DNA from 2 places in the Streptomyces sp. NPDC014006 genome. Region 1 is predicted to be linked to the other one. Evidence: riboswitches for the same ligand, from Rfam matches in the RefSeq annotation. Region 1 holds a riboswitch; the other holds the start of a gene.

Region 1 (9,377 bases):
TCCGCGCGGTGGGCGCCGAGTCCGTCGTCTACGCCGGCGACGACCTGGGCGACCTGCCCGCCTTCGCCGCCGTCGAGGCACTGCGCTTGGAGGGCGTCCCGGGTCTGCTGGTGTGCAGCGGCAGCTCGGAGGTCACCGAGCTGTCGAAGCGGGCGGACGTGGTGGTCGACGGCCCGGAGGGAGTCGTACGACTGCTGGCGGCACTGGCGGACCGGGTGGCCAGGCCCTAGCCGCGCGGGTCACCCCTGCAACGCCTGAAGCTGTTCCAGGAACCACTTCGCCGGCGGCAGTGCGGTCGCCGCTGCCGCCAGCCGCTTGGCGCGGTCGTTGCGCTCGCCCACCGGCATGCTCAACGCCTCGTGCAGCGCGGCCGCCGTACCGGTCACGTCGTACGGGTTGACCGCGATCGCGTCCTCGCCCAGCTCCTCGAACGCCCCGGCCTCCCGCGACAGCACCAGCGCGCAGCCCTCGTCGGAGACGAGCGGCACCTCCTTGGCGACCAGGTTCATCCCGTCCCGGATCGGGTTCACCAGCGCCACGTCCGCGAGCCGGTACGCCGCCAGCGAGCGCGCGAAGTCGTCCTCGACGTGCAGCACGACCGGCGTCCAGCCGTCCGTGCCGTAGTCGGCGTTGATCTCCTGCGCGACCCGCTGCACCTCGGCCGTGTAGTCCCGGTAGACGGCGAGGTCCTGCCGGGACGGGTAGGCGAACGCCACGTGCACGACCCGCTCGCGCCACTCGGGGTGGTCCTCGAGCAGCTGCCGGTACGCCAGCATCCCGCGCACGATGTTCTTGGACAGCTCGGTGCGGTCCACCCGCACGATCGTCCTGCGGCCCGCGCCGATCTGCTGCCGCAGCGCCGCCATCCGCTCACCCACGTCGGCCCGGTGAGCCCGCTCGCGCAGGAAGTCGGCGTCCGCGCCGAGTCCGTGCACCCCGATCCGGGTGCTGCCGAGCCCGTCCGCGAACTGCTCGCAGCAGGCCGTGAAGGCGTCCGCCCAGCGCCGGGTGAGGAAGCCGAGCCGGTCCGCGCCCAGCATCCCCTCGAGGACCTGCCGCGCGATGTCGTCCGGCAGCATCCGGAAGTACTCCGGCGGCGCCCACGGCGTGTGCGAGAAGTGCCCGATGCGCAGATCGGGCCGCAGCTCGCGGAGCATCCCCGGCACCAGGGTCAGGTGGTAGTCCTGCACGATCACCACCGCGCCGTCGGCGGCCTCCTCGGCCAGCGCCTCGGCGAACGCCCGGTTGTACGTCTCGTACGACGCCCACTGCCTGCGGAACTCGGCGTCGAAGACCGGTTCCAGCGGCGTCTGGTACAGCATGTGGTGCACGAACCAGAGCACGGAGTTCGCGATGCCGTTGTAGGCGTCGGCGTGTACGTCGGCCGGGACGTCCAGCATCCGCACGCCCTGCTCGCCGACCCCGCGCCGTACCGCCTCGCGGTCGCCGTCGGACAGCGCGGAGCACACCCACAGCGCCCCTGCCTCCGGTCCGATGGCCGACAGTCCGGACACCAGCCCGCCGCCGCCGCGTTTGGCGGTGAGTGAGCCGTCGTCGCCCACCGAGTACGACACCGGGCCGCGGTTGGACGCGACCAGCACCCGAGCCTTCTGATCAGCAGCGTGCGTGGAAGCCATACGCCTCAACCTAGCCCGCACCGGAAAAACTCAAACGTATGGCCGGTTTCGGTGGCCGGTCGTATGCGGCCGACCGCTTGTGGAGATCCTGTGAACAGGACAAGATGCGCTCTACACGGAACGACCGGTACGCCAGGGGGGCGGGTTGATCATGATGGGTATACATGGCCACAGACGTGGGGTGGGGGGCCGTGGAGTCTCCGGTCTCGCGGCGCTGGTGACGGCAGCCGCGCTGGCCCTCGCCGGCTGCCAGGGCGGCGGCGGTGACGGCAAGGCCGTCCAGCAGACCGCGCCGGTGACCAAAGCCGCACCGAGCACGTCGGCTCCCAAGCCGGAGCCGTCCCCGGCGAGCAGCAGCCCGAGTCCGGTGGCCGAGCCCACCGTCGTCACGATCAGCGACCACACCGGGACGGCTGTCGGCCGGGCCGTCGCCGCGGCCCGCGCGAGCGGCCTGCGCTACGCCGTCTACCTCCAGGGCACCGGGGCCTCCCTCGACGGCGGCGGCCGGACGGCCTCCTCCTGGGGCGCGGGCGAGAAGGTCTGCGAGCAGATCGACGACCCCGCCGACCGCACCCCCTCCTTCGACGTCGCCTTCGTCGTCGCCCGGGACGGGCGGGACTGCGACGGGCGTCTGCTGCACACCCCGGAGCCGACGAGGACCGCCGCGGGTGGCGGGACGAGCGGGGGGTCGAGCGGCGGGACCAGCGGTGCGACCAGCGGCGGCAGCAGGACCTGCGCGATCACCAGCCCCGCGGGCAACTGCTACGCCGACGGCCAGTTCTGCGCCGGCCGCCACCACGGTCTGAGCACCTACGGCAAGGGCGGCGAGTACCTGACGTGTGAGCAGGACTCGGCGGGCCGCTGGCGCTGGTCCGACGGCCAGGCAGGCTGACGGACACCCATCGCACGCCGCCTTCCGGGGGCGACCCGCCTCACGCCACCTTTCGCGCCGCGTACTCCGCGATCTCCGTCATCGGCGGGCGCTCCTCCGTGTCCACGGAGTACGTGCGCGGCTCGAAGCCGTCCTCGCTCCGCTCGAACTGGGTCAGCGACGGCCGGATCAGATGGCCGCGGGCCAGCCGGAGCTGGGCGGTGCGGTAGATCGCCGCCGCCATCCGGCCGAGGGCCTGACCGTCCTGGTGGCGGTGGATGCGCACGCCGACATCGACCTGGGCGAGGGCGTCGAGGCCGACCAGGTGCAGGGCGTCGACCAGCATGCCCAGCTCCACGCCGTAGCCGACCGGGAAGGGCAGCTGTTCCAGCAGGCTGCGGCGGGCCGCGTACTCGCCGCCGAGCGGCTGCACGAAGCCCGCCAGCTGCGGCCAGTGCATGTTCAGCAGCGGGCGGGCCATCAGCTCGGTGACCCGGCCGCCCTGGCCCGCCGCGCCGGCCAGCGGGCGGTCGTACATCGCCTTGACCAGCTGGACCTCGGGGTCGGTGAGGAGCGGGCCGACGATGCCCGTCACGAAGTCGGAGGAGAACTCCTTCAGGTCCGCGTCGACGAAACAGACGATGTCGCCGTCGGTGACCAGCAGGGAGCGCCACAGCACCTCGCCCTTGCCGGGGACGGCGGGGACGCGCGGCAGTATCTCGTCGCGGTGGACGACCCGGGCGCCCGCGGCCGCGGCCACCTCGGCGGTACGGTCGGTGGAGCCCGAGTCGACCACGACCACCTCGTCGACCAGCGGAACCTGCTGCATGAGGTCGTGCCGGACGATCGCGACGATGTCGCCGACCGTCTCCTCCTCGTTCAGCGCCGGCAGCACGACGGAGACCGTCTGCCCCGTGGCGCGCTTGGCGGCCAGGATCTGGTGCAGGGGTCGATCGGTCACCGACCAGGAGCGACTGCTCAGCCAGCGCTCAACTTCTTCAAGCACGGTCTGCGGCTCCTCACTGTCGTGATCACACCGGCTCACATCGGGTGATCGTGTGATCCATCTCGCGGTTCGGACGACTATCTCAACTGTCCTGGCCTTCGGTTACAGTCTTGAACAACGCTGATGACCATCGCATGTCGGGGGTCGCCCGCGTTCACAACCGAATACCGCTCATCCAGAGGGGCAGAGGGACACGGCCCGGTGAAGCCCCGGCAACCACCCTGATTCCGGACTCGTTCACGCGAGGCTCCCGGCCGGGGAAGGTGCCAATTCCGTCTCACGGCGAGATGCGTCGTGGGGAAGATGAGGAGAAAGGGCCTCGCCTCACATGGCTGCGCAGACAGTTACCAGCACCTCCACCGTCGACCTCGGTCCCGCCGCGGCCCTGAGCTGCCGCGAGTGCGGTCACCGGGTCCCGCTGGGCCCGGTTTTCGCGTGCGAGGAGTGTTTCGGCCCGCTCGAGATCGCCTATGACTTCTCGGCCTACGACACCGAGGAACTCCGCAAGCGTATCGAGGCGGGTCCCGCGAACATCTGGCGTTACGCCCCGCTGCTGCCCGTCCCCGCGGACGTGGCCGACAAGCCGAACATCAACCCCGGCTGGACCAAGCTCGTCAAGGCCGACCACCTCGCCGCCGAGCTCGGCGTGACCGGTGGTCTGTACGTCAAGGACGACTCGGGCAACCCGACCCACTCCTTCAAGGACCGCGTGGTCGCGCAGGCGCTGGAGGCGGCACGCGCCTTCGGCTTCACCACCCTGTCCTGCTCTTCCACCGGCAACCTGGCCGGCGCCGTCGGCGCCGCCGCCGCGCGGGCCGGCTTCCGCTCCTGCGTGTTCATTCCGCACGACCTGGAGCAGGGCAAGGTCGTCATGGCCGCGATCTACGGCGGCGAGCTCGTCGGCATCGAGGGCAACTACGACGACGTGAACCGCTTCTGCTCCGAGCTGATCGGCGACCCGGCCGGCGAGGGCTGGGGCTTCGTCAACGTCAACCTGCGGCCGTACTACGCCGAGGGCTCCAAGACCCTGGCGTACGAGATCTGCGAGCAGCTCGGCTGGCAGCTGCCCGACCAGCTCGTCGTCCCGATCGCCTCCGGCTCGCAGCTCACCAAGGTCGACAAGGGCCTGCAGGAGCTCATCAAGCTGGGCCTGGTCGAGGACAAGCCGTACAAGATCTTCGGTGCGCAGGCCGAGGGTTGCTCGCCGGTGTCCACGGCCTTCAAGGCCGGGCACGACGTGGTGCGCCCGCAGAAGCCGAACACCATCGCCAAGTCGCTGGCGATCGGCAACCCGGCCGACGGGCCGTACGTCCTGGACATCGCGCGCCGCACGGGCGGCGCGGTGGAGGACGTCACCGACGAGCAGGTCGTCGACGCGATCAAGCTGCTGGCCCGCACGGAGGGGATCTTCGCGGAGACCGCCGGTGGGGTGACGGTGGGTGTGACCCGCAAGCTGATCGAGAACGGTTTGCTGGACCCGACGAAGACCACGGTGGTGCTGAACACGGGTGATGGGCTGAAGACCCTCGACGCGGTCGCCGGTACGGGACTGACCGCGACGATCCGACCCACCCTCGACTCGTTCCGCGACGCGGGTCTCGTCTGAGAGACCATCGTCTGCGGACCGCGGGGGGCTGGTCGCGCAGTTCCCCGCGCCCCTTCAGGGCGCCTATCCCACCGGAGGTTTCCACGTGAGCGTCACTGTCCGCATCCCCACCATCCTGCGCACCTACACCGGTGGCCAGGCCGAGGTTCCCGCCGACGGGGCGACCCTCGCCGAGGTCATCGCGGACCTGGAGAAGAACCACACCGGCATCGCCGCGCGGGTGCTGGACGACCAGGGCAAGCTGCGCCGGTTCGTCAACGTGTACGTCAATGACGACGACGTGCGCTTCGAGCAGGGTCTGGAGACGGCCACCCCGGACGGCGCGGGTGTGTCGATCATTCCGGCGGTCGCCGGCGGCTGCTGACACACAGAGTTCCTCGGGCTGCCCCTTCCGTGAGAGAAACGGAGGGGGCAATTCCATGTGATTAGGCGCGGTAGAGTTGGGGAACGCGCCCCGGAATCGACGGGGCGTGATCTCTGGAACCTGCTGCACGGGCGACAAGAAGTAGCCAAAGTATGCGGGTCTTTTGTCTTTTTTGCACCCTTTGAACGGCCCGACTTGCTCGGAATTCAGGTGAATTCTCGCGAGATTTCGGGCCCGGGTCGTCCAGATTTCTCGTCCGATTGACCTGTTGCAGACGGCAGTTGGACAGATACATTCAGCCGCGGTCGACGCGTTCCGGCGCACGCCCCCACCCATCGGGGGGTGAGGTCTGACCCGGATCCGCGAAGTGCGGATCTGTGCAAGGGCCAGTAATAGGGGAGTTAGGCATGGCTCAGGGCACCGTCAAGTGGTTCAACGCGGAGAAGGGCTACGGCTTCATCGCGGTCGACGGTGGTGCGGACGTCTTCGTCCACTACAGCGCCATCCAGATGGACGGCTACCGCACCCTGGAGGAGGGCCAGCGGGTCGAGTTCGAGATCTCGCAGGGCCAGAAGGGTCCGCAGGCCGACATGGTTCGCGTCACCGCCTGAACGTTCTTTCACGCACGTAGGGCCCGCACCTCGCACAGGGTGCGGGCCCTTCGGCGTGTCCAGGGCGCCGTGCGGCGGTGTTCGCGGGCGGCTGACGAGGGGGGCGGATGCGGGGGAGGCGCTTGCACTCGCCATGCCCGAGTGCTAATCATTGCGTTAGCACTCTGAAGGTGAGAGTGACAACGTAAGGACCGGGTCGGTGAGGCCAGGGCCGGGCGGGGCAAGGAGCTTCCTCCGGTCGGGGCCGTCCGTCGCGGGCGCGGGCGCGGTCCGAAGTAATCACCCCCAGTCCTGGAGGGACCACTTCACATGGCCAAGATCATCGCGTTCGACGAGGAGGCGCGGCGCGGCCTCGAGCGCGGCATGAACCAGCTCGCGGACGCCGTGAAGGTGACGCTCGGCCCCAAGGGCCGCAACGTCGTCCTCGAGAAGAAGTGGGGCGCGCCCACGATCACCAACGATGGCGTGTCCATCGCCAAGGAGATCGAGCTCGAGGACCCGTACGAGAAGATCGGCGCCGAGCTGGTCAAGGAAGTCGCCAAGAAGACGGACGACGTCGCCGGTGACGGTACGACCACCGCGACCGTGCTCGCCCAGGCCCTGGTCAAGGAAGGCCTGCGCAACGTCGCCGCCGGTGCCAACCCGATGGCTCTGAAGCGCGGTATCGAGAAGGCCGTCGAAGCCGTCTCCGCCGCCCTGCTGGAGCAGGCGAAGGACGTCGAGACCAAGGAGCAGATCGCCTCCACGGCCTCCATCTCCGCCGCCGACACCCAGATCGGCGAGCTCATCGCCGAGGCCATGGACAAGGTCGGCAAGGAAGGCGTCATCACCGTCGAGGAGAGCAACACCTTCGGCCTCGAGCTCGAGCTCACCGAGGGCATGCGCTTCGACAAGGGCTACATCTCCGCCTACTTCGCCACCGACATGGAGCGCATGGAGGCGGTGCTCGAGGACCCGTACATCCTCATCGCCAACTCCAAGATCTCCTCGGTCAAGGACCTGCTCCCGCTCCTGGAGAAGGTCATGCAGTCGGGCAAGCCGCTGCTGATCATCGCCGAGGACGTCGAGGGCGAGGCCCTGTCGACCCTGGTCGTGAACAAGATCCGCGGCACCTTCAAGTCCGTCGCCGTCAAGGCCCCGGGCTTCGGCGACCGCCGCAAGGCCATGCTCGGCGACATCGCCATCCTCACGGGCGGCGAGGTCATCTCCGAGGAGGTCGGCCTCAAGCTGGAGAACGCGACCCTGGACCTCCTGGGCCGCGCCCGCAAGGTCGTCATCACCAAGGACGAGACCACCATCGTCGACGGTGCCGGCTCCTCGGACCAGGTCGCGGGCCGCGTGAACCAGATCCGCGCCGAGATCGAGAACAGCGACTCCGACTACGACCGCGAGAAGCTGCAGGAGCGCCTGGCGAAGCTCGCCGGCGGTGTCGCGGTCATCAAGGCCGGTGCCGCCACCGAGGTGGAGCTCAAGGAGCGCAAGCACCGCATCGAGGACGCCGTCCGCAACGCCAAGGCGGCCGTCGAGGAGGGCATCGTCGCCGGTGGTGGCGTGGCCCTGCTGCAGACGACCCACGTCTTCGACAAGCTGGAGCTCGACGGTGACGAGGCGACCGGCGCCCAGGCCGTGAAGCTCGCGCTCGAGGCCCCGCTGAAGCAGATCGCGGTCAACGCCGGCCTCGAGGGCGGCGTCGTGGTGGAGAAGGTCCGCAACCTGACCCCGGGCCACGGCCTGAACGCCGCGACCGGCGAGTACGTCGACCTGGTCGCCGAGGGCATCATCGACCCGGCCAAGGTGACGCGCTCCGCGCTGCAGAACGCCGCGTCGATCGCCGCGCTGTTCCTCACCACCGAGGCCGTCATCGCCGACAAGCCGGAGAAGGCCGCGGCCCCGGCCGGCGGCGGCATGCCGGGCGGTGACATGGACTTCTGATCCTTCCGGGATCGCCTGTCCTTCACAGGTCTTCGCGAAGGCCTTTCCGAGGGCGGTACGTCCAGCTTCTGGCTGGAGGTGCCGCCCTCGGGCGTGTCAGGGGTCACATTCGCCGGGTCCCGTCGCCGGAATGAGGGGCGGGGCGTGATCGGTTGCTTCAGTGAGTGCAACAATGCGCGCGCACATACCCACCGGTCACCTGAGGAGCCTCGCATGACCCTCGCCGAGCCCGCCGCCGCCCGCGCGGCCGCCCTGCTGTCCCGCCCGACGACGATCAACGGTCTGACCGTCCCGAACCGCATCGCGATGGCGCCGATGACCCGGATGTTCTCGCCGGGCGGCGTCCCCGGCGAGGACGTGGTGTCGTACTACGCCCGCCGTGCCGCCGCCGGGGTCGGCCTGATCGTCACCGAGGGCACCTACGTCGGGCACGAGTCGGCGGGGCAGAGCGACCGGGTGCCGCGGTTCCACGGCGAGGAGCAGCTGGCCGGCTGGGCGAAGGTCGCCGAGGCCGTGCACGCGGGCGGCGGCACGATCGTGCCGCAGCTGTGGCACATCGGCATGGTCCGCAAGCAGGGCGAGCCGCCCTTCCCGGACGCCCCGGCCATGGGCCCCTCCGGCCTCGTCACGGCCGGCGCCGAGCCCACCGGCAAGGCCATGACGCAGCAGGACCTCGACGACGTGGTCGCCGCGTTCGCCCAGGCCGCCGCCGACGCCGAGCGCATCGGCTTCGACGGGGTGGAGATCCACGGCGCCCACGGCTACCTCGTCGACCAGTTCCTGTGGGAGGGCACCAACCGCCGTACCGACGCCTACGGCGGTGACCCGGTGGCCCGCACGAAGTTCGCGGCGGAGATCGTCGCGGCCGTCCGCGAGAGGGTGTCGCCCGAGTTCCCGGTGATCTTCCGCTACTCGCAGTGGAAGCAGCAGGACTACACCGCGCGCCTCGCCGAGACCCCCGAGGAGCTGGAGGCCATCCTCACCCCGCTGGCGGCCGCCGGTGTCGACGCCTTCCACGCGTCCACCCGCCGTTACTGGCTGCCGGAGTTCGACGGCTCCGACCTCAACCTGGCCGGCTGGACCAAGAAGCTGACGGGCAAGAGCGTCATCACCGTCGGCTCGGTGGGCCTCGACGGCGACTTCCTCCACGCCTTCCAGGGCGAGGGCTCGCCGGTCAAGAACATCGACAACCTGCTGGACCGCCTGGAGGCCGACGAGTTCGACCTGGTCGCCATCGGCCGTGCCCTGCTCCAGGACCCCGAGTGGGCGGCGAAGGTCCTGGCCGGCCGCTTCGACGAGCTGAAGCCGTACGACGCGGCGGCCCTGAAGACGCTGAGCTGACCCGGCGGC
Region 2 (9,377 bases), on a different contig from region 1:
TCTTGCCCAGCTCGGTGCGGGTGGCGGAGAGGTCCTTGAGCTTCGCTGCGGCCTCGGAGCGCTCCTGGGCGAGCTGACGCTGCTTCTCCTGGATCTTCTTCAGCGCCTCGACCTGCTGGCCGCTCAACTGGTCGAGCGTGGAGGCCTTGTCGAGGTAGGAATCCGGATCGGAGGAGAGGAACAGCTGCACGGAGGAGTCGATGGTGCCGGTGCGGTACTGGGCGGCGGCCGCCAGGCCTATGCCGTCGCGCAGCTCGTTGAGCTCCTCCTGGCCGCGCGCCACGTTGTCCTGGATGGTGGAGATCTCCTTCTGGAGCGTCTCCTGCTTCTCCTTGGCGCCGTTGTACTTCTCGGTGGCCTGCTCGGCCTCCTCGTAGAGCTTGTCGACCTTGGCCTTGACCTCGTCCTTGCTCGGCTTCTCGCTGGGCGCGGCGTTGGCCGCCTGCGCGCTGATGGCGACGGCAGCGGCGGCTGCGGTGGTCAGCACGGTCACACGTGCACGGCTCGGCTGCTTGGGTCGACGGTGGGACGCCACGGAGGCGAACTCCTTCTTGTGAGTAATCACCCGGTCGGAGGTTCGAAGGCAGACCCTAGTGACCTCGCTGTGATGAGTTCAAATCCTCACAGCAAAAAAACCCGTTACGCCATGCATTCTTTGCACACAACTCACCAGCAGTGACATGGGATTGACCGTCTGTGGATCGCCGCGGGCGCCAATTCGGGTATTGGGCCCGTGCGTTCACCTTCTAGGACAGTCGCTTGAGGAGTACCGCAGAAGCCACCGGTCGGGCACCGGCCCGGGCGACGCCGTCGGCCACCTCGCGGTCGGTTGAGGCGACGATGACCGGGCGGCCCGGCGGCTCGGCGCGCACCAGCTGGCGGATCAGCTCGTCCGCCGTGACACCCGGCTTGGAGAACAGCACCCGCACCCCGCGCGGCGGAGCCAGCAGCACCGGCGCGACCAGTTCGGCCCCGTCGAAGACACAGGTGACCTCGGCGCCGGTCTGCGCGGCGAGCGCGGACAGCTGCCCGAGGAGCCTCAGGCGCTGCTTCTCCAGCGGCATCTGGGGATAGCCGGTCTTGGTGACGTTGTAGCCGTCGACGACCAGATGCGCCTGCGGCAGCGCGAGCAACTGGTCCAGGATCGCCGGGTCGTTCTCGGACAGCGCGCGCGCCGCGATGTCCTTCGGCGTCATCCGCCCCGGCTCGACGGCGTCCACGGTCTCGGCCGGACGCACGGACACCGGGGGAAGGGCCAGTTCGCGCCGCAGTCCCTGGGTGGCGTCCAGCAGGGTGTCCAGCAGCAGCCGGACCCGCATGTCCTCCACGCTGCGTCCCTCGCGCGCCGCGCGGCGGGTGGCCTCCAGGGCGGCCTCCGCCTCGCTCAGACGCGTCTTGAGCCGCCGTGACTCGCTCTCCGCCGCGGACACCTGCGCCTGCGCTTCGGCGCGTACGCCCTCGGTCTCGGCCTGCGCCTTGCGCAGCGCCGCCTCGCCTCGCTTGACGTCACTGAGGGCGGCGCGCAGCTTGCGGTGCAGCGATTCCGCTTCCTTCTTGACCTGGTCCAGCTCCGCGCGCAGCCGCTCGGTCTCGGCCCGGGTGTGCTCCTTGGTCTGCGCGAGCAGTTCGCGCAGCCGCTCCAGCTCGGCGCGGCTCTCCTCGTCGGCGCGCTCGGCGTGGGCGCGCTGCGCCTCCTCGCCGGCCGCCGTGACCAGCTTCACCCAGCCCGCGGGGCGAAGAACATAGGCCGCAGCCGCCACGTCGAGCGGGTCCGCGGCCGGGGGCGGCGAGCCGGAGTCCAGGGCGCCGGCCAGTTCCGGCTGCGCTTCTCTGAACTTCTCGCCGATCCGCTGCCGGAACAGCGGATCGGTCTCCAGCGCGGCCGCCATCGCGTTCCCGGCGAACTTGGCCCGCCGGTTCGGTGCGAACCGGGCGTACTGCCGAAGCTGTGCGGGCAGTTCACCGACGGTCAGCCCGCCGAAGCCGTCCGCGACGATCTGGACGACCCTGCGGCGCACGCCGTCGGGCAGCGGACGGTCGAGCACCTCAGCGGCGCCGTCGCCCGGCCCCCCGCCTGTGGTCTCCACCATCCGTCACTCCTGTACCTGTCGTACGTCTTTCCTGTCGGCCGTGAGGGGGCGCCGGCTCAGGCCTCGACCGCGGGCCGGTCCACGAGCTCCACCTGGTCCACGGCGTTGCACCAGCGGCAGCGCACCGACTCGATGGTCTCACTGAGCACCTCGCGCTCCTCGACCTTGGGCTCGCCGGCGAGATCGAGGTGGACGTACTCGACGACCTTCGACGAGCGGGTCACGTCGAAGCGGGTGAGGTTGCCGCAGAGCGTGCAGCGCCACCGCGTCGTGGCGGTCGGCAGGGGAACCGTCATCGTGACTGTTCGCTTTCTTCCAGTGTCCGTGACGCACCGGCCTCCCCGGTGCGTGTGGCTCGTAACCCTACGGCCTGGCGGTCACTCGCCGCTGGTCCGTCCACGGCGGCGAGGCGGCCTCGTCCGATGCGTCCGGTTACGTCATGCTCTGTAGGCATGATCGGCAACTGGACGACCGCGGTCGGCAAGGTGACCAGGACCCTGTCGCGCACCTCGGCCCCGGTGACGTACGCACTGATCGCCGTGTGCTGCCTGATCTTCCTGCTGGGGCCGGCGGCGGGCGTGAACCCGGCCTACGGCCACGGCGACGAACTGCTCACCGCGCAGCGGGCGTACTTCCGGCGCTGGGGCGTGATCCCGGACGAGCTCTTCCAGGGCTCCCCGCGGGCCGTACTGACGCCCATGACGGCCCTGTTCGTGCACGGCAGCTGGGTGCATCTGCTCGGCAACATGCTCTTCCTCTACGTCTTCGGAGCGATGACCGAGGAACGGATGGGCCGCGGCCGGTTCGTCGTGTTCTACGTCGGCTGCGGTTACCTGGCCCTGCTGGGATACGCCGCCGCCCACGCCGCGTCCGAGCAGTCGCTGGTCGGCGCCTCGGGGGCGATCTCGGCGGTCCTCGGCGCGTTTCTCTCCCTCTTCCCCCGCGCCCGGGTGACCAGTCTCCTGCCGTTCCTGTTCTTTGTGCCGCTGCGCTTCCCGGCGTGGGTCGTCCTGCCGTTCTGGGCGGTGCTGCAGTGGCTGGCGGCGGGGCGTGCCACCCAGGGGCCGGGGGTGGCGTACCTGGCCCATCTGATCGGCTTCGGGCTGGGCTTCCTGGTCGCGTGGGTGGCCGTCCGCCGTGGGACTAGAGTGAAAGCCGCCCCTGCTCCGGCCCCCGAGGGAGAGAACCAGCCGTGATCACCGCGATCGTCCTCATCAAGACCAGCGTGGACCGGATCCCCGAGATCGCCGAGCAGATCGCTTCGCTGGATTCGGTGAGCGAGGTCTTCTCCGTCACCGGGACGTACGACCTGATCGCCATGGTGCGGGTGCGGCAGCACGAGGACCTGGCGGAGGTCATCCCGGGGCGGATCAGCAAGATCCCGGGCGTCGAGGGCACGGACACGCACGTGGCTTTTCGGACGTACTCCCAGCACGACCTGGAGGCGGCGTTCGCGATCGGTCTGGACTCCTGACCGGGGGAACACCGCCTCACCGGGCGTTCGACTGCCTCGGACCGCGCCTCAGACAGCGGGAACGCAGCGGCCGTCTTCCGTCCTGTACGTCCACTGCGCGCCCTGGGTGACCAGTTCCTTGACCGCCGTGATGAAGCGCTCCACATGCTCGTCCGGGGTGCCCGCGCCGAAGCTCACGCGGATCGCGTTGAGGGACTTCTCGCCGGGGGCCGCCTCGGGGGCGCCGCACTCGCCCTGGGTCTGGGGGTCGCTGCCGAGCAGGGTGCGCACCAGCGGGTGGGCGCAGAAGAGGCCGTCGCGGACGCCGATGCCGTACTCGGCGGACAGGGCCGCGGCGAAGTGGGAGCTGTTCCAGCCCTCGACGACGAACGAGATCACGCCGACCCGAGGGGCGTCGTCGCCGAAGAGGGAGAGGATCCTCACCTCGGGCACGTCGGCCAGGCCCTCGCGGACCGCGGCGATGAGCTGCTGCTCGCGGGCGACCAGAGTGTCCCAGCCGGCCTCGGTCAGCGCCTTGCAGGCGGAGGCGATGGAGTAGGCACCGATCACGTTCGGGGAGCCGGCTTCGTGGCGGGCGGCGCTGTCGTGCCACTCCACGTCCACTCCCCCGTCCTCGCGCCGGGCGACCTTGCGGCTGGCGCCGCCGCCGGCGAGGTAGGGGTCGGCGGCCTGGAGCCAGTCGGCGCGGCCGGCCAGGACGCCGGAGCCGAAGGGGGCGTACAGCTTGTGGCCGGAGAAGGCGACCCAGTCGACGTCGAGGTCGCGCACGCTCACCGGGTGGTGCGGGGCCAGCTGGGCGGCGTCCAGGACGATCCGGGCACCGTGGGCGTGCGCGGCGGCCGCCAGCTCGCGCACCGGCCACAGTTCGCCGGTGACGTTGGAGGCGCCGGTGACGCAGACCAGGGCGGGGCCGTGGGGGTCGCGGTCGGCGAGCGCGCGCTCCAGGGTCTCGACGGCCTGCCGCGGGGTGCGCGGGGCGTTGAGGTAGGTGACCTTCGCGTGCTGCCAGGGCAGCAGCGAGGCGTGGTGCTCGGTCTCGAAGACGAAGACCTGGCAGTCGGCCGGGACCGCCCGGGCCAGCAGGTTGAGCGAGTCCGTCGTGGAGCGGGTGAAGACGACCTGGTCGCCATCGCGGCAGTCGAGGAACTCCGCGACCGTCTTCCGGGCGTTCTCGAACAGGTCGGTGGACAGCTGCGAGAGGTATCCGGCACCGCGGTGCACGCTGCCGTAGTACGGCGCGTACGCCGCCACGTCGTCCCAGACGCGCTGCAGGGCGGGAGCGCTGGCGGCGTAGTCGAGGGCGGCGTAGGTGACCTCGCCTCCGGTGACGAGCGGGACGGTGACATCTCGGCCCAGAACGGGCAGCGGGGCACAAACGGACCGGTCGGCGGCAGCGGTGGAGACAGACATGGCGGAACTCCCGTGAGGATGCGCGAGAAAGCGCGGGAAAGGATGAAAAAAGGGTGCGCGGAGGCGGGGCTCGGCGGCCCTATCGCATTCGCTTGCTCACGGAAGACTCCTCGACGACCAGGACCCCTGGGTTCGCGAGGGGTCCGCGCTTGCCGCAGACCTTGCTGACTGCGGCCTGGTCTTCACCCGGGGCACCCCGCCACGGACGGAGGGTTGCCGGACAGTCGGCCGGGGCCTCATGACTGTCACTCATGACCTGGTACGGGAACGTAACGGAAGTGATCGGCGTCCCGCAACCCGAGTCCGGATCGCGGGACGGCCGTCGGCCGACGCTAGGCGTTGCTGGCCGCCACCCAGCGCTCCAGTGTGCGCTTGGCCGAGCCCGAGTCGATGGACCGGGCCGCCTTCGCCATGGCGGCCCGGATCTGCTCGGCCAGCGGTGCGCCGGTCGGCTCCAGAGCGACCAGCGCGGCCGCCGAGTTGAGCACGACGGCGTCCCGGACGGGCCCGGGCTCGCCGTCCAGCAGGCGCCGGGCCACCTCGGCGTTGTAGGAGGCGTCGGCGCCGCGCAGGGCCTCCACGGGGGCCAGGTCGATGCCGACCTCCCGCGGGTCGAAGGTCTCCTCGGTGACCTTGCCCTCCCGGACGATCCAGACCCGGGACGTGGAGGTGATCGTCAGCTCGTCCAGGCCGTCGTCACCCCGGAAGACCAGGGAGGAGTTGCCGCGTTCGGCGAAGACGCCGGCGACGATGGGCGCCATCCTGGCGTCGGCGACGCCGACGGCCTGCGCCCGCACCTTCGCCGGGTTGGTCAGCGGGCCCAGCACGTTGAAGGTGGTGCGGATGCCCAACTGGCCGCGCGCGGCGGCCACATGGCGCAGCGCCGGATGGAACTTCACCGCGAAGCAGAAGGTGATCCCGGCCTCCTCGGCGACCTGGGGCACCCGGTGCAGCGGCAGGTTGAGGTTGACGCCGAGCTTCTCCAGCACGTCGGAGGCGCCGGAGGCCGAGGAGGCGGCCCGGTTGCCGTGCTTGACGACCTTCGCGCCCGTGCCGGCCACGACGATCGAGGACATGGTGGAGATGTTCACCGTCTTCGCGCCGTCGCCGCCCGTGCCGACGATGTCGACGGTGGGGCCGGGGACCTCGATGACGTTGGCGTGGTCGTACATCGCCCGGACCAGACCGGTGATCTCCTCGACCGTCTCGCCCTTGGCGCGCAGCGCGACCGCGAACCCGGCGATCTGCGCGTCGGTGGCCTCGCCGCGCATGATCTGGTCCATCGCCCAGGCGGTGTCCTCGGCGCTCTGGTCGTGGCCTTCCAGCAGGCTGTTCAGCACGCGGGGCCAGGAACGGCCCGCCGCGGTGTCGCCTCCAGCGGGGGTCACAGCGCTCATCAGCCGCTCCTGGTCGTCGTACGCATCGAATGACGTCTCCACCCTATCCAGCCCGGCGCACGGCGAAGGGCCCCGTCCGCACACCGGACGGGGCCCCGCCCACGCACGACAAGCCCGCCCGGGCCGCCGCCGCACGGCCCGACGCCCCCGGCCCCCGGCCTCCCTCCGGCCGGCTTATTGCCCCGCGACCGCACGCTCGGCCTCGCCGGACCAGCGCCACTCACAACGGCCCTCGCCGGACCACCGCTCCTCACGACGGCCGGCCGAAGACCGCCCGCGCACGGCGAAGGGCCCCGTCCGAACACCGGACGGGGCCCTTCGACCGTGGCGTGGCTGACGCAGCGATCAGTGGTGGCCGTGGCCGCTCGTGATCTCCCTGTACTCCTCGGCGGTCGGCTTCGGAATCTGCGCCTCCTCGCCGAAGTACGCCTCGCTGAGCTTGGCGCGCAGCTTCTCGGCGCCCTTCACCTTGCGCTCGACACCGTTCTCGTCGACCGTGGGGCCGATCTCGAGCGGCTTGTACTGCTCGTGCGCGGTGAGGGTGTGCAGCGCCTCCTGGCTGAGCGGCTCGTGGACCTCGATGAACTCACCGTGCGGCAGGCGCTTGATGGTGCCGGTCTCGCGACCGTGCAGCACCTTCTCCTTGTCCCGGCGCTGCAGGCCGAGGCAGATCCGCTTGGTGAGGAGGAAGGCCAGCACCGGGCCGACGAAGAAGCCGATCCGGACGAACCAGGTGACCGCGTTGATCGACAGGTGGAAGTGGGTGGCCCACAGGTCGTTGCCACCGCCGACCAGCGTGATCATGTAGATCGTGATCCAGGCGACACCGAACGCGGTACGCGTCGGGGCGTTGCGCGGACGGTCCAGGATGTGGTGCTCGCGCTTGTCGCCGGTGATCCAGGACTCGATGAACGGGTAGACCGCGATCGCCGCCAGGACCAGCGGGAAGAGCACCAGCGGGATGAACACGCCCAGGACCAGCGTGTGGCCCCAGAAGTTGACCTCCCAGCCCGGCATGAAGCGGATCAGACCCTCGGCGAAGCCCATGTACCAGTCCGGCTGGGCGCCCGTGGACACCTGGTCCGGCCGGTAGGGGCCCATGGCCCAGATCGGGTTGATCTGCGCGACCGCGGCGATGACCGCGATGACACCGAAGACCAGGAAGAAGAAGCCGCCCGCCTTCGCCATGTACACCGGAAGCAGCGGCATGCCGACGACGTTCTTGTTCGACTTGCCGGGACCCGCGAACTGGGTGTGCTTGTGGTAGAAGACCAGGATCAGGTGGGCCACCATCAGGCCCAGCATGATGCCCGGCAGCAGCAGGATGTGGATCGAGTAGAAGCGGGCCACGAAGTCGCCGCCCGGGAACTCGCCGCCGAAGAGGAAGAACGAGATGTACGTGCCGACGATCGGCACGGACAGGATCGCACCCTCCATGAAGCGGACACCGGTGCCGGAGAGCAGGTCGTCCGGCAGCGAGTAACCGGTGAAGCCGGTGAACATGCCCAGGACGAACAGCAGGAAGCCGAACAGCCAGTTGATCTCACGCGGCTTGCGGAACGCGCCCGTGAAGAACACGCGCATCATGTGCACGAACATGCCCGCGAGGAAGATCAGCGCGGCCCAGTGGTGGATCTGCCGGATCAGCAGACCACCGCGCACGTCGAAGGAGATGTGCAGGGTCGACCTGAACGCCTCGGACATCATCTGCCCCTGGAGCGGGACATACGTGCCGTGGTACTCGACCTCGTTCATCGACGGGTGGAAGAACAGCGTCAGATAGACACCCGTCAGGATGATGATGAGGAAGCTGTACATGCACACTTCGCCCAACATGAACGACCAGTGGTCGGGGAAGATCTTGCGCATGTTCGACTTGGCGAGGGAGTAGATCCCCAGCCGGCCGTCGGCCCAGTCGGCGACGCGTTCGCCGGCCGGTGCCTTCCCGCGAGAGCGGGGTGATCCGTTCGCTGCAGTACTCATCCGCGCTCCCAGAAAGCAGGACCGACGGGCTCTTCGAAGTCGCCGAGCGCCTCGAGGTAGCCCTCGTCGTTCACACCGATGCGCAGCTGCGGCAGGGCGTGACCGGCGGGACCGAAGATCACACGGGCACCGTCGGACAGGTCGAAGGTGGACTGGTGGCAGGGGCACAGCACGTGGTGCGTCTGCTGCTCGTACAGCGAGATCGGACAACCGACGTGGGTGCAGATCTTGGAGTACGCCACGATGCCCTCGTGCGACCACTCCAGCTCGCGCTTGTCCTTGATGTTCTCCGGCTGGAGCCGGACGATCATCAGGGCCGCCTTGGCGATCTCGGTCTGGAAGTCCTCGTCGTGCTCCTCCAGGCCCTCGGGCTTGGCGAAGGTGAGCGAACCGACCGCGACGTCCTCGGGACGCAGCGGCTCGTTCGTGTTCACGTTGACGAGGAGCTTGCCCTTGGACCACAGCGTGTGGCGCAGCTTCTCACCGGGCAGCGGACCGAGATCGCGCAGCAGGAACAGACCCGACAGCGGGACCAGGGTCAGCGCTCCGAACATCGTGTTGCGGATCAGCTTGCGCCGGCCGAGCGCCGACTCCTTGGCGCCCTGGCGGAAGTCCGCGTGGACCTTCGCCCGGACCTCCGGGGAGGCCTCGATCGGGTGCCGCTCGTCGGCGACCTCCACGTCGGACATCAGGGTGCGGGCCCAGTGGACCGCGCCCGCGCCGATGCAGAACAGCGCCGTGCCGAGGGTCAGACCCAGCGCGAAGTTCATCGCGCTGAGGTGGCCGATCGGGAAGACGAAGATCGACTTGTGATGCGGGATCGTCACGTACGCGGCGATGAAGCCGAGGGTGGCCAGCATCGACACCGTGAACAGCAGGGCCACCACACGCTCGGACCGCTTGGCGGCCCGCTCGTCGATGTCCTGGATCCGGTGCTCGTGGGGCGGCAGGCCGGGGTCGGCGAACGGGTTCTCGTCCGCGACGCCTACCGCGCCGTGCGCGTGGTCCTGCTCTGCGGGCAGG

The links. Region 1 has a riboswitch for S-adenosylmethionine ahead of thrC (threonine synthase). Riboswitches for the same ligand answer to the same signal wherever they lie in the genome.
Region 2: linked by a shared signal. The riboswitch ahead of ACF1GV_RS04555 (aminotransferase class V-fold PLP-dependent enzyme) and the one ahead of thrC (threonine synthase) in region 1 are both predicted to bind S-adenosylmethionine.

Annotation. Positions count from the first base shown of each region.
Region 1 is NZ_JBICAJ010000007.1:387,363-396,739, reverse strand. It holds gene otsB (trehalose-phosphatase) at 1-230, shown strand, start outside; gene ACF1GV_RS25185 (trehalose-6-phosphate synthase) at 240-1,637, opposite strand; gene ACF1GV_RS25180 (hypothetical protein) at 1,819-2,529, shown strand; gene ACF1GV_RS25175 (glucosyl-3-phosphoglycerate synthase) at 2,570-3,514, opposite strand; SAM riboswitch class I at 3,683-3,824, shown strand; gene thrC (threonine synthase) at 3,843-5,120, shown strand; gene ACF1GV_RS25165 (MoaD/ThiS family protein) at 5,206-5,484, shown strand; gene ACF1GV_RS25160 (cold-shock protein) at 5,892-6,095, shown strand; gene groL (chaperonin GroEL) at 6,405-8,027, shown strand; gene ACF1GV_RS25150 (NADH:flavin oxidoreductase) at 8,241-9,368, shown strand.
Region 2 is NZ_JBICAJ010000001.1:988,193-997,569, reverse strand. It holds gene ACF1GV_RS04580 (NlpC/P60 family protein) at 1-535, opposite strand, end outside; gene ACF1GV_RS04575 (NYN domain-containing protein) at 747-2,090, opposite strand; gene ACF1GV_RS04570 (hypothetical protein) at 2,147-2,386, opposite strand; gene ACF1GV_RS04565 (rhomboid family intramembrane serine protease) at 2,543-3,286, shown strand; gene ACF1GV_RS04560 (Lrp/AsnC family transcriptional regulator) at 3,283-3,564, shown strand; gene ACF1GV_RS04555 (aminotransferase class V-fold PLP-dependent enzyme) at 3,613-4,974, opposite strand; SAM riboswitch class IV at 5,115-5,231, opposite strand; gene trpD (anthranilate phosphoribosyltransferase) at 5,307-6,371, opposite strand; gene ACF1GV_RS04545 (cytochrome bc complex cytochrome b subunit) at 6,717-8,354, opposite strand; gene ACF1GV_RS04540 (Rieske 2Fe-2S domain-containing protein) at 8,351-9,377, opposite strand, start outside.